2 regions of the Lysobacter soyae genome follow, and region 2 is predicted to be linked to the other one. Evidence: predicted binding sites of a transcription regulator. Region 2 holds the regulator's gene; the other holds the start of a gene.
What was found. Region 2 encodes HrcA, which represses chaperone genes, less so after heat shock. Its sites were predicted from a motif close to TTNGCACTCNNNNNNNNNGAGTGCNAA; they were not measured.
Positions count from the first base shown of each region.

Region 1 (5,899 bases), 740 kb from region 2:
CTCGATGGTCCCTAGGGCAGACAGGCTTTCGGGCCGGGAGGTGGCAATTTCCCGCAGGGTCTTGTCGTGGAAGATCACGTAGGGCGGCACACTCTGGGCGCGCGCCAACTCGGTTCTCAATGCGCGCAGCGCATCAAATAAGAGGCGGGCATCGGCGGACATCCAGGCATCCGGCGAGTTCGGGTTCGACAGTGCGGCACGTCGCTGACGGCGGACTCGCGCTTGCTCGCGGCGCAATTGCAGCGTTTGTTCGCCCTTCAAGAGCGTACGTGAAGCCTCTGCCAACCGCAGACCGCCATGTGTGTCGGTCTCCAGATATCCGTGCGATACCAATTGGCGAAAAATACTGCGCCAAGTATTCGAATCGATATCCCGACCGATGGCGAAGGTGCTGACGGTGTCATGACCCAACTGGAGGATGCGTTCAGTACGTTCGCCCCGCAGCACATCAATCAGGTGGGAGGCACCGAAGCGTTGACCGCAACGGTAGACACAACTCAGTGCCATCCGTGCGGGTTCGGTGGCATCCCAAGCTTCCGGCGGATTGAGGCAGTTGTCGCAATTCCCGCAAGGATTGGCCATCACTTCGCCGAAGCTTGCCAGCAAGCGTTGGCGACGGCAGCCCAGCGTTTCGCAGTAGCCCAATAGACTGTCGAGCTTGCGACGCTCCATCCATTTGCGCGAATCATCCGCTTCGGAGCTTTCGATCATCTTGCGCAAATTGACGACATCACCCAAGCCATAGGCCATCCACGCTTCGGCTGGTTCGCCGTCGCGGCCGGCACGACCGGTTTCTTGGTAATAGCCCTCGACCGATTTCGGCAGATCCACGTGGGCGACAAATCGGACATCCGGCTTGTCGATGCCCATTCCGAAGGCGATGGTCGCCGCCATGATGATGCCGTCTTCGCGCAAAAACCGGCGCTGATGTAACGCGCGCGTTTCCGTATCCATGCCGGCGTGATACGCCAAGGCGTTATAGCCTTTGCTTCGCAAAAACGCGGCCGTGTCTTCGACTTTTTTCCGGGACATCGCATAGACGATGCCGGACTCACCGGCATGCCCGTCGAGAAAGTCGAGCAACTGCCGGCGTGCATCGTTTTTCTCGACAATGGTGTAGCGGATGTTGGGTCGGTCGAAGCTGCTGGAGAACTGCTCGGCATCATCCAATTGCAAGCGTTCGATGATTTCCTCTTGTGTGGCGGGATCGGCGGTGGCGGTCAGCGCGATGCGTGGAATTGACGGCCAACGTTTGTGCAGCATCGTCAGCTGTCGATACTCGGGCCTGAAATCGTGCCCCCATTGCGACACGCAATGGGCTTCGTCAATCGCGAACAAAGACACCGGCGCGCGCGCGACAAGGTCCAAGAAACGCGGCGTCAACAAGCGTTCGGGTGCCACGTACAACAGTTTCAAATCGCCCGACACAAAACGCTGCTCAACGGCATACGCCTCGCCGGCCGGCAAACTTGAATTCAAATACGCCGCTTCAATGCCAAGCTGGTGCAGCGCTTCGACCTGATCCTGCATCAAGGCAATCAGCGGAGAGACCACGATGGCGCAGCCCGGACGCAGGAGGGCTGGGACTTGATAGCACAGTGACTTTCCGCCACCCGTCGGCATCAGCACCAAGGCATCGAGGCCGGCGGCGACATGGTTGACGATGGCGTGCTGGCGCCCCCGGAAGGTCTGATAGCCCCAAACACTGCGCAACACATCTAGCGCGGAGTCGTTGGCGGCGTCTTGAACGGATTTCATGGCGAGGAGCCTAGCACCCGATCGGCGCCCTGCCCAAAGGAAATCCGGCCGGTGCGCGGTCGGGAAAACATTCTTTTCCTGAGGGTCTTGAAAGGGCAAACGAAGGCCCCATTACATAGGCATCCCTGTGAGGGGGGCCGTTCCGCCGAGATTGGCACTCTCAACATGAGACTGCTAAAATCGGCATGTTTTTTCATACCAATCAATAACTTGCGGAGTATATCCATGAACCTGAAGCCGCTCTACGACCGCGTCGTCGTCAAGCCTGTCGAAGCCGAAGAACTCTCTGCCGGTGGCATCCTGATCCCCGACAACGCCAAAGAAAAGCCCACCAAAGGTGAAGTGGTCGCCGTCGGCCCGGGCAAGGCGCTTGACAACGGCAACACCCGTCCCATGACCGTCAAGGTCGGCGACAAGGTGATTTATGGCCAATACGCCGGTAGCGCCTACAAGCACGAAGGCACCGAATACAAGGTTGTGAAGGAAGACGACATCCTCGCGATCGTCGGCTGATTGTTCACTCAAGCATTTAGATAAGGAATCAAGATCATGGCTGCAAAAGATATTCGCTTTAGTGAAGACGCACGTTCGCGCATGGTGCGCGGTGTCAACGTGCTCGCCAACGCCGTCAAGGCCACGCTGGGTCCGAAGGGCCGCAACGTTGTTCTGCAAAAGAGCTACGGCGCCCCGACCATCACCAAGGACGGCGTGTCCGTCGCCAAGGAAATCGAACTCGCCGATGCGTTCGAAAACATGGGCGCACAAATGGTGAAGGAAGTCGCTTCCAAGACCTCCGACAACGCCGGTGACGGCACCACCACCGCCACCGTTCTGGCTGCCGCGCTGATCCGCGAAGGCATGAAGGGTGTGGCCGCCGGCATGAACCCGATGGACCTCAAGCGCGGTATCGACAAAGCCGTCGCCGCTGCCATCGACGAACTCAAGAAGATGAGCAAGCCGACCACCGACGACAAGGCAATCGCCCAAGTCGGCACCATCTCGGCCAACTCCGACGAATCGATCGGCAACATCATCGCCGACGCGATGAAGAAAGTCGGTAAAGAAGGCGTGATCACGGTTGAAGAAGGTTCGGGTCTCGACAACGAACTCGACGTCGTCGAAGGCATGCAGTTCGACCGCGGCTACCTGTCGCCGTACTTCGTCAACAACCAACAATCGATGTCGGCAGAACTCGACGACCCGTTCATCCTCTTGCACGACAAGAAGATCTCGAACGTTCGTGACTTGCTCCCCGTCCTCGAAGGCGTGGCCAAGGCCGGCAAGCCGCTGTTGATCGTTGCCGAAGAAGTGGAAGGCGAAGCCCTCGCAACGCTCGTCGTCAACACCATTCGCGGCATCGTCAAAGTTTGCGCCGTCAAGGCACCGGGCTTCGGCGACCGTCGCAAGGCGATGTTGGAAGACATGGCCATTCTCACCGGCGGCACCGTGATTTCGGAAGAAGTCGGCTTGTCGCTTGAAAAGGCCACGATCAAGGACCTCGGCCGCGCCAAGAAGGTGCAAGTGTCGAAGGAAAACACCACCATCATCGATGGTGCCGGCGAAGGTACGGGCATCGAAGCGCGCATCAAGCAAATCAAGGCGCAAATCGAAGAAACTTCTTCGGATTACGACCGTGAAAAACTGCAAGAGCGCGTGGCCAAGTTGGCCGGCGGCGTTGCCGTGATCAAGGTCGGTGCATCCACCGAAATCGAAATGAAGGAAAAGAAGGCTCGCGTTGAAGACGCGCTGCACGCCACCCGCGCTGCCGTTGAAGAAGGCATCGTTCCGGGCGGTGGTGTCGCCTTGGTGCGTGCACTGACGGCCATCAAGGGTCTGAAGGGCATCAACGAAGACCAGAACCACGGTATCGAAATCGCCTTGCGTTCGATGGAAGCACCGTTGCGCGAAATCGTCACCAACGCCGGTGAAGAACCGTCGGTCATCTTGAACAAGGTGAAAGAAGGCACGGGTAACTTCGGTTACAACGCGGCGACCGGTGAATTCGTCGACATGGTTGAATCCGGAATCTTGGATCCGACCAAGGTCACCCGCACCGCGTTGCAAAACGCAGCGTCGATCGCCGGCTTGATGATCACCACCGAAGCCATGGTTGCCGAAGCGCCGAAGAAAGACGAACCGGCCATGCCGGGCGCCGGTGGCATGGGCGGCATGGGCGGTATGGATTTCTAATCCAGCCCCAACGCTTCAAGCAACACCGCAAAACAAAAACCCCCGCAATCCATCGCGGGGGTTTTCTTTTTCCTCCCTTCTCCACAAAGTGGAGAAGGTGGCCCCAAAGGGGCCGGATGAGGGCGCTTCGCAGACGAGATCAATAATGCAGTTTGCCTGCGCTTGTCATGGCATCAATTCCCGGCAATCCGGCCCCACCGGCTTCGCATCCAAGGCCACGCAAGGATGGAACTTGGCGATCCCGCGCAATGCTTTTGATTCACCCCGCTGCAGGACGAAGGTCTGCAACGGCTTCTCCTTGCACGCCTCGGCATCGGTGCAGGCTGACGCATACAAGGTGTAATGGCATTGCCCGCTGCTGCTTTCGCGGCAGACAAATTTCGCCTCGCCTTCGTTGTCGGCAGCCGTGCTGTAGAGGGTCGCGCCCTGGGTGCTCAAAATTTTGTTGCTGAATTCCGTGGCGCCGGGCGAACAACCGGCCAGCGTCAACAGAAATTGTGCCAAGGCAAAGAGTTGTGCGATCGCGTTCATGTCATTTCTCCGAAGACGCGCGGCGTCTTACATGGTCTTGAACAAGGTCATGAAGGGTTGGCTGATGTGCAGTGTTTCGTCGCGACCGCGAAGACGCACGGTGCCTCTGCCCGATTCATCGCGAATCACGCCGGCGATGGCGCGCATATTGACGATGGTCGAGCGATGGATCTGTTTGAAGACTTTCGGATCCAGTCGCGGCAACAATTCCCGCAGCGGCGTCCTCAAGAGGGATTCGCCCTCCGCGGTCACCACCGTGGTGTACTTCTGGTCGGCACGAAAATAGACGACGTCTTCGACCAGAACCAAACGCGTTTCGCGGCCGGCACTGGCCGTGAGCCAGGTCAGCGGCTCCGGTGTACCCGCTGCACCGGGCGCCGCATCCAGGCGCTTGAGTAATGCTTTGAGTGAGGCAAGATCCGGCTGTGTGCTCCGCGCTTGCAGCCGCGCCACAGTGGCGTCGAGTCGCTCCGGTTGAACCGGCTTCAACAAATAGTCGACCGCCCCTTGGTCAAACGCCTCGATCGCGTATTGGTTGTACGCGGTGACAAACACGATATGCGTTTCGGGGCTGGCTTCAGCCGCAGCGGCGGCGACCTCCATGCCGGTCAGGCCGGGCATGCGTATATCAAGAAAGGCGACGTCGGGACGATGTTCCGCAATCGCTTCCAAGGCACTGGCGCCGTCTTCGCATTCGGCGACGACTGAGAGGCCAGGCCAAGCCCGCGCGAGCTCGGACACCAATGCATGTCGCAACAAGGTTTCATCTTCGGCCACCACACAAGTTGGTGTGCTGGCGACGTTGGGATCATGCATGACCGCTGTCTCCGTTTTGCGGGTCGGCCGACGCGGGAACCATCAAGGTCGCGGCAACACCCGAAGGAAAGTTGGCAATGACTGACAAACTGGCGGCGCCGGCGAAGCGCAAGCGCAGACGCTCGCGGATATTTTTCAGACCGATGCCGGTGCCCGCCGTTTTCGTGTTGAATCCTTCACCGTCATCGGCCACCGTCACGGCCACGCCTTCCTCGCTGCGGCGCGCACGAATCCACACGGTGCCGCCGCCGGTGCGCGGCTCCAAGCCGTGCTTGATGGCGTTTTCAACCAAAGTCTGCAGCATCATCGCGGGAATCGCCGTGCCACGCAGCGCATCCGGCACATCCACTTGGACGTTCAACCGCTCGCCCATACGGATTTTCAGAATCTCCAAATAGGCCAAGGCGCGTTCGAGTTCGGCACCCAAGGTGGACATGCCGTCGCCCGCATCAGGCAGAGAGCGACGCAAGTACTGGATCAAGTGGCCCAACATGGTTTCGGCGCGCGCCGGATCACTGCGCGTGAGCAATTGCGCACTGGCCAAGGTGTTGTAGAGAAAGTGCGGTTCGACTTGTGCGTGAAGGAGGTGCAGCTTGGCTTCTGT
Region 1 covers NZ_CP080544.1:1,988,871-1,994,769, reverse strand. The annotation lists gene recQ (DNA helicase RecQ) at 1-1,758, opposite strand, end outside; gene groES (co-chaperone GroES) at 1,984-2,271, shown strand; gene groL (chaperonin GroEL) at 2,308-3,948, shown strand; gene H8L67_RS09635 (hypothetical protein) at 4,114-4,479, opposite strand; gene H8L67_RS09630 (LytR/AlgR family response regulator transcription factor) at 4,507-5,295, opposite strand; gene H8L67_RS09625 (sensor histidine kinase) at 5,288-5,899, opposite strand, start outside.
Region 1: groES (co-chaperone GroES) is a predicted target of HrcA. The motif match lies at 1,910-1,936, and genes of this name have one in related genera.

Region 2 (5,899 bases):
AAAGCGGCATGCCCGTGCGAGTCGTATGCCCGACGCTTCTGCTCATCGGAGAGAACGTCGTAGGCTTCCTTGCATTCTTTGAACGCGACTTCCGCCGTGGCTTCATTGCCACGATTACGGTCCGGATGGTGTTTGGCTGCCGCGCGGCGATACGCCACTTTCACTTCATCGGACGTCGCCGTCCGTGAGATACCCAGCACTTCGTAATAATCACGCTTGCTCATGGAACTATCCAAAATCGTTCAATCCTGATACGAAAACGGAAAAGCCGGTTGCCCGACTTTTCCGCTTCGGTTTTTCATCGGAGCGACAACTTACTTGTTGTCGTCTTCTTTGACTTCGGTGAACTCTGCATCCACCACGTCGTCCGAACCTGCCGAGCCGCCTGCACCCGCCTCGGCCCCCGGTTGCGGGCCGGCATTGGCTGCGGCAAACAGCGATTGTGCCACTTCTTCCAAGGCTTTGGACTTGGCTTCGATTTGCGCCTTGTCGTCACCTTTCATTGCCGACTCGACGTCGGCGATTGCGGCTTCGGCACGGCCGATCAGATCACCCGGCACCTTGTCACCGTTGTCCTTGATGGCCGTGCGCACCGCGTGCACCAAGCCGTCAGCCTGGTTGCGCGCCGCGACGAGCTCTTGGAACTTGAGATCTTCTTCGCGATGGCTTTCGGCATCTTGGACCATGCGTTGGATTTCTTCATCCGACAGACCCGAACCCGACTTGATTTCGACCTTTTGTTCCTTGCCGGTCTTCTTGTCTTTGGCGGTCACGTGGACGATACCGTTGGCGTCGATGTCGAAGCTGACTTCGACCTGCGGCATGCCGCGCGGCGCCGGTTCGATACCGGTGAGATCGAAACGTGCCAAAGATTTGTTGTATGCGGCTTGCTCGCGCTCACCTTGCAAGACGTGCACCGTCACCGCCGACTGGTTGTCTTCGGCCGTGCTGAAGGTTTGCGAAGCTTTGGTCGGAATCGTGGTGTTTTTCTCGATGATTTTGGTGAACACGCCGCCCAAGGTTTCGATGCCCAACGACAGCGGGGTCACGTCCAACAACAGCACGTCTTTGACATCGCCGGCCAACACGCCACCTTGGATCGCGGCACCGATCGCCACGGCCTCATCCGGGTTGACGTCCTTGCGCGGTTCCTTACCGAAGAATTCCGTCACTGCTGCTTGCACCTTCGGCATGCGCGATTGACCGCCGACCAGGATGACTTCAGCAATATCGCTGGTCTTCAAGCCCGCGTCGTTCAAAGCCACTTTGCAAGGTTCAATGGTGCGCTTGACCAACTCATCCACCAAGGCTTCGAGCTTGGAACGGGTGAGCTTGATGTTCAAATGCTTCGGACCCGAGGCATCTGCGGTCACGTACGGCAAGTTGACATCGGTTTGCTGCGACGAAGACAGTTCGATCTTGGCGCGTTCCGCCGCATCCTTCAGGCGTTGCAGCGCCAGCGGATCCTTGCGCAGGTCGATGCCCTGCTCTTTTTGGAATTCTTCGACGAGATAGTCGATCACGCGCATGTCGAAATCTTCGCCGCCGAGGAAGGTGTCGCCATTGGTTGCGAGCACTTCGAATTGCTTTTCACCATCGACGTCGGCGATTTCAATGATCGACACGTCGAAGGTGCCGCCACCGAGGTCGTAAACGGCAATTTTGCGATCGCCACCGGCCTTGTCCAAGCCATAGGCCAATGCGGCAGCGGTCGGTTCGTTGATGATGCGCTTGACGTCGAGGCCGGCGATCTTGCCCGCATCCTTGGTCGCTTGGCGTTGGCTGTCGTTGAAGTAAGCGGGAACCGTGATCACCGCTTCCGTCACCGTCTCGCCCAAGAAGGCTTCCGCCGTTTTCTTCATCTTTTCCAGCACTTTGGCCGACACCTCTTGCGGCGCCATGGTCTTGCCATCGGCGATGGACACCCACGCGTCGCCGTTGCTGTGCTCGACAATCGCGTACGGCACCAAGCCGAGGTCTTTCTTGACTTCCGCGTCGGAGAATTTGCGGCCGATGAGGCGCTTCACCGCATAGAAGGTGTTTTTCGGGTTGGTGACGGCTTGGCGCTTCGCCGAAGCGCCCACCAGCACTTCGCCGTCCTTGGTCCAAGCGACGATGGAAGGTGTGGTGCGGTCACCCTCGCTGTTTTCAATGACGCGTGCCTTGCCGCCATCCATCACTGCAACGCAGGAGTTGGTCGTGCCGAGGTCGATGCCGATGATCTTAGCCATGTGTATGAATCTCCGAAAATTGAATTTTTGTGCGGAACGCGCCGCGATGATCACTAAATGGGGCTGGCTGCCCGCGCTTCAAGGCTTTCCGCATCAATCCGCTTGCGCGACCACCACCATCGCGGGGCGCAGCAAGCGATCATTCAGCAAATAGCCCTTTTGAAAGGTTTGAACGACGGTGCCCGGCGCGACCTCTGCGCTCGCGACTTGGCTGACCGCGTTGTGATGTTCGGGGTTGAAGGCGTCACCCGGTTGCGGCGCCAACACGACCAGGCCGTTGCGTTCGGCAACGGCGTGCAATTGCTTGAGCGTCAGCTCGAGGCCTGCCCGCAAAGGACTTTCACTCGAATCCGCGGCAAGCCCCGCCTCGAGGCTGTCGAACACCGGCAGCAGGTCGGCCAGCAGGCGTTCGTTGGCAAACCGCCGGGCCACCTCGATTTCACGCGCCAAACGTTTGCGTTGATTTTCCAAATCGGCACGTTCGATCAGCGATTGCGCCTTCAATTGTTCGACTTCGGCTTGCAAGGCTTCAACCGGGTCGAGCGCGGTGTCGACGTCTTGCGCATCGGGACCCACACCGTCCACGGGATCGTTCTTGGGGTTTTCCGGGGTTTCAATCATAAGAATGTCCAAAGCAGGCTCGGAATACTGATGCGCCTGACATGTGGACGATCAAAAATTTTTCAAGGGCTAGCGCCCGCCGATACGCTCGGAGAGTACCAAGGCCGTGGCTTGCACCAAGGGAATCACGTTGGAATACGCCATCCGGCTGGGTCCGATGACGCCCAGCACACCCAACACCTTTCCGTCCGGGTTTGAGTAAGGCGTCGCCACCACCGACATCGCTTCCATCGGCGCCAAGCCGGTCTCTTCGCCGATGAAGATTCGGACGCCCTCCGAGTGCAAGGTGCGTTCCAGCAGCTGCAGCATGTCGCGCTTGCGCTGGAATGTCTCGAACAAACCGCGCAATTGAGCCATATCGTTGAGATCATCCACAGCCATCAAATTGATCTGCCCGGCCACGTAGACATCCAACGAGGGCTGTTCGTGCTCCTGCACGGCAATTTCGGCGAGTTCGAGCGCTTTCTGCATCCAGTCCTGAACGTCGTCGCGGGCTTGCCGTAATTCGGCCACCAAAATGCGGCGGATATTTTGCAGCGGCACGCCGGCAAAATTCTGATTCAAATAATTGCCGATGAGTTCGAGTGTTTTCGGATCAAATGTCGTAGACGTACGGATCACGCGGTTCTGGATTTCATGGTCCGGGAAGACCACGACGGCGAGGATTTCGTCCGGCCCGAGACCGACAAACTCGATGTGCTTGAAGGTTTCGTTGCTGCGCTTTGGCGCACTGACCACGCCGACGAAATTGCTCATGGCAGACAGCAACTCACCCGTGCCGCTCAAGAGATCGCTGGTCGGAACATCTTTGGGCAATCGCTCACGCAACTGCGAAACGTCCCTTTCCTGAAGCGTGTCGATTTGCAGCAACGAATCCACGAACACGCGGTAGCCCTGAGCCGTGGGAATCCGTCCTGCAGACGTATGCGGTGAGACCAGCAGGCCGATGTCTTCCAGATCCCCCAGGATATTGCGAATGGTCGCCGGACTGATGTCCAGACCAGCGCATTTGGCCAAGGTTTGTGAACCGACCGGCGAACCGTGGTGAATGTATTGACCGATCAACGCCCGCAACAGTTGTCGCGAACGCAAATCAAGGTCAGGGAGTGCGGAATCGATCGCCATGCATTCGATATAAGGCCTCGGCGACAGCCTTGCAAGCACCGAATCAGGATTGTCCGATACCTCAATCCGACCCCTGTCTCACTTTCGGCGACGACAGACTTTAGAATGCGCGAATGCTCACCAGTCTTAGCATCCGTGACTTCGCCGTTATTTCCACCTCCGAACTCGAGTTCGCCGAGGGAATGACGGTCATTTCCGGTGAAACCGGCGCTGGAAAGTCCTTGCTGGTCGACGCGCTCGGCTTCTTGTCGGGTGTTCGCGCGGATGCGGGCATGGTGCGTCACGGCGCGGATCGCGCCGAGTTGAGCGCCACGTTTTCCCTGTCCGATTCGCCTGCGGCGGCAAGCTGGCTCAAAGCCAATGCCATGGATGAAGGCGATGAATGTTTGCTGCGCCGGGTCTTGCGCGCGGACGGCGGTTCGAAGGCATGGATCAACGGTCGCGCGGCGACGCTCGGGCAGCTCGGTGAAATCGCGCGCCTGCTGGTGGAAATCCATGGCCAACACGCACAACAACGTCTGCTTTCCAAACCCGACCAACTCGTCCTTTTGGATGATCTCGGGCAGCACGAATTGCAGCTCAATGCGGTGTCGACCCACGCGCTGGCTTGGCGGGCCGCGCGCAAGTCGCTGGATGCGTTGACCGAACGCGGTGACGTCGAATTCCGCAAACAGGCCCTTTCCGAAGCGCTGGAAGCGCTGGATGACGCCGTGATCGATCCGTTGGCGCAAGAAGCGCTGATGTCGCGGCACAAGCGAATGAGCCATGGCTCAGAATTGATTGACACCTGCGGCCATGTTGCCGCCGGGCTAGAAGGTGATGAATCCCGCGCCGGCGTCGTTTCCACACTGAATGGTTTGATTGCGGATCTTCGTCGTGCGGCGCCGTTCGAACCCAAATTGAATGACGTCGCTGCGTTGCTGGATTCTGCCGTCATTCACGCCGAGGAGGCCGCCCATGCGTTGGCCGTGGTTCGCGATGACGTCGAAGTCGACCCCGACGCGATTGCCCAGGCGGAAGCCGCGCTGGTGCGACTGCATGATTTGGCGCGTAAGCACCGGACGCGTGTTGAACTCCTGCATGAAACGCGCGCTGAATTGGCCTTGGAATTGGACAGTTTGGCAAATGCCGAGGCCACCCAACGTGCACTTGAGACCGCGCTGGAAGAACACCAAGCCGCTTGGGCGACGGCGGCTGCCGCGCTTGGCAAAGCACGCGTGAAGACGGCCAAAGGTCTGGCGAGCGCCGTCACCGCGCTCATGGGCACGCTGGGGATGGAAGGCGGGTCGTTCGATGTGTTGGTCGAACCCGCATCGAGTACCCAGCCAGACCCCGTAGGCACCGAACGGGTCGAATTCCTCGTGTCGGCAAATCCGGGACAACCTCCGCGCGCCTTGCGAAAGGTGGCTTCAGGCGGTGAATTGTCGAGAATCGCGCTGGCCATCCAAGTGGCAGCCATGCGCGGCGACATCGCACCGACCTTGGTATTCGATGAAGTGGATAGCGGCATTGGCGGCGCGGTCGCCGATGTCGTCGGCGCGCTGTTGCGCAAGCTGTCATCACGATGTCAGGTCATGTGCGTGACGCATCTGCCACAGGTCGCGGCGCACGGCACGCATCACTATCGCGTCGACAAATCCAAAGCCGAGGGCTTGACGCAAAGTGCCTTGGAAGTCCTTGACGAAGAGGCGCGTGTCGAAGAACTGGCACGTATGCTGGGTGGCAGCAAGCGGACGGCTGCCGTGCACGCAGCGGCAATGGCGCTGCGCCGGGAAGCAATGAACGCGTGACTCAAGCTTGCTTGCGGACGTAAAGGACCAACGCGTGTCCTTCGATTTTGTAGCCGTGTTTGGCGGCGATTTCATGTTGGATACGTTCGATTTCTTCTGATTCGAACTCAATCACCTTGCCGGAATCCAGAT
Region 2 covers NZ_CP080544.1:1,251,817-1,257,715, forward strand. The annotation lists gene dnaJ (molecular chaperone DnaJ) at 1-224, opposite strand, end outside; gene dnaK (molecular chaperone DnaK) at 315-2,231, opposite strand; gene grpE (nucleotide exchange factor GrpE) at 2,325-2,852, opposite strand; gene hrcA (heat-inducible transcriptional repressor HrcA) at 2,922-3,971, opposite strand; gene recN (DNA repair protein RecN) at 4,091-5,767, shown strand; gene fur (ferric iron uptake transcriptional regulator) at 5,769-5,899, opposite strand, start outside.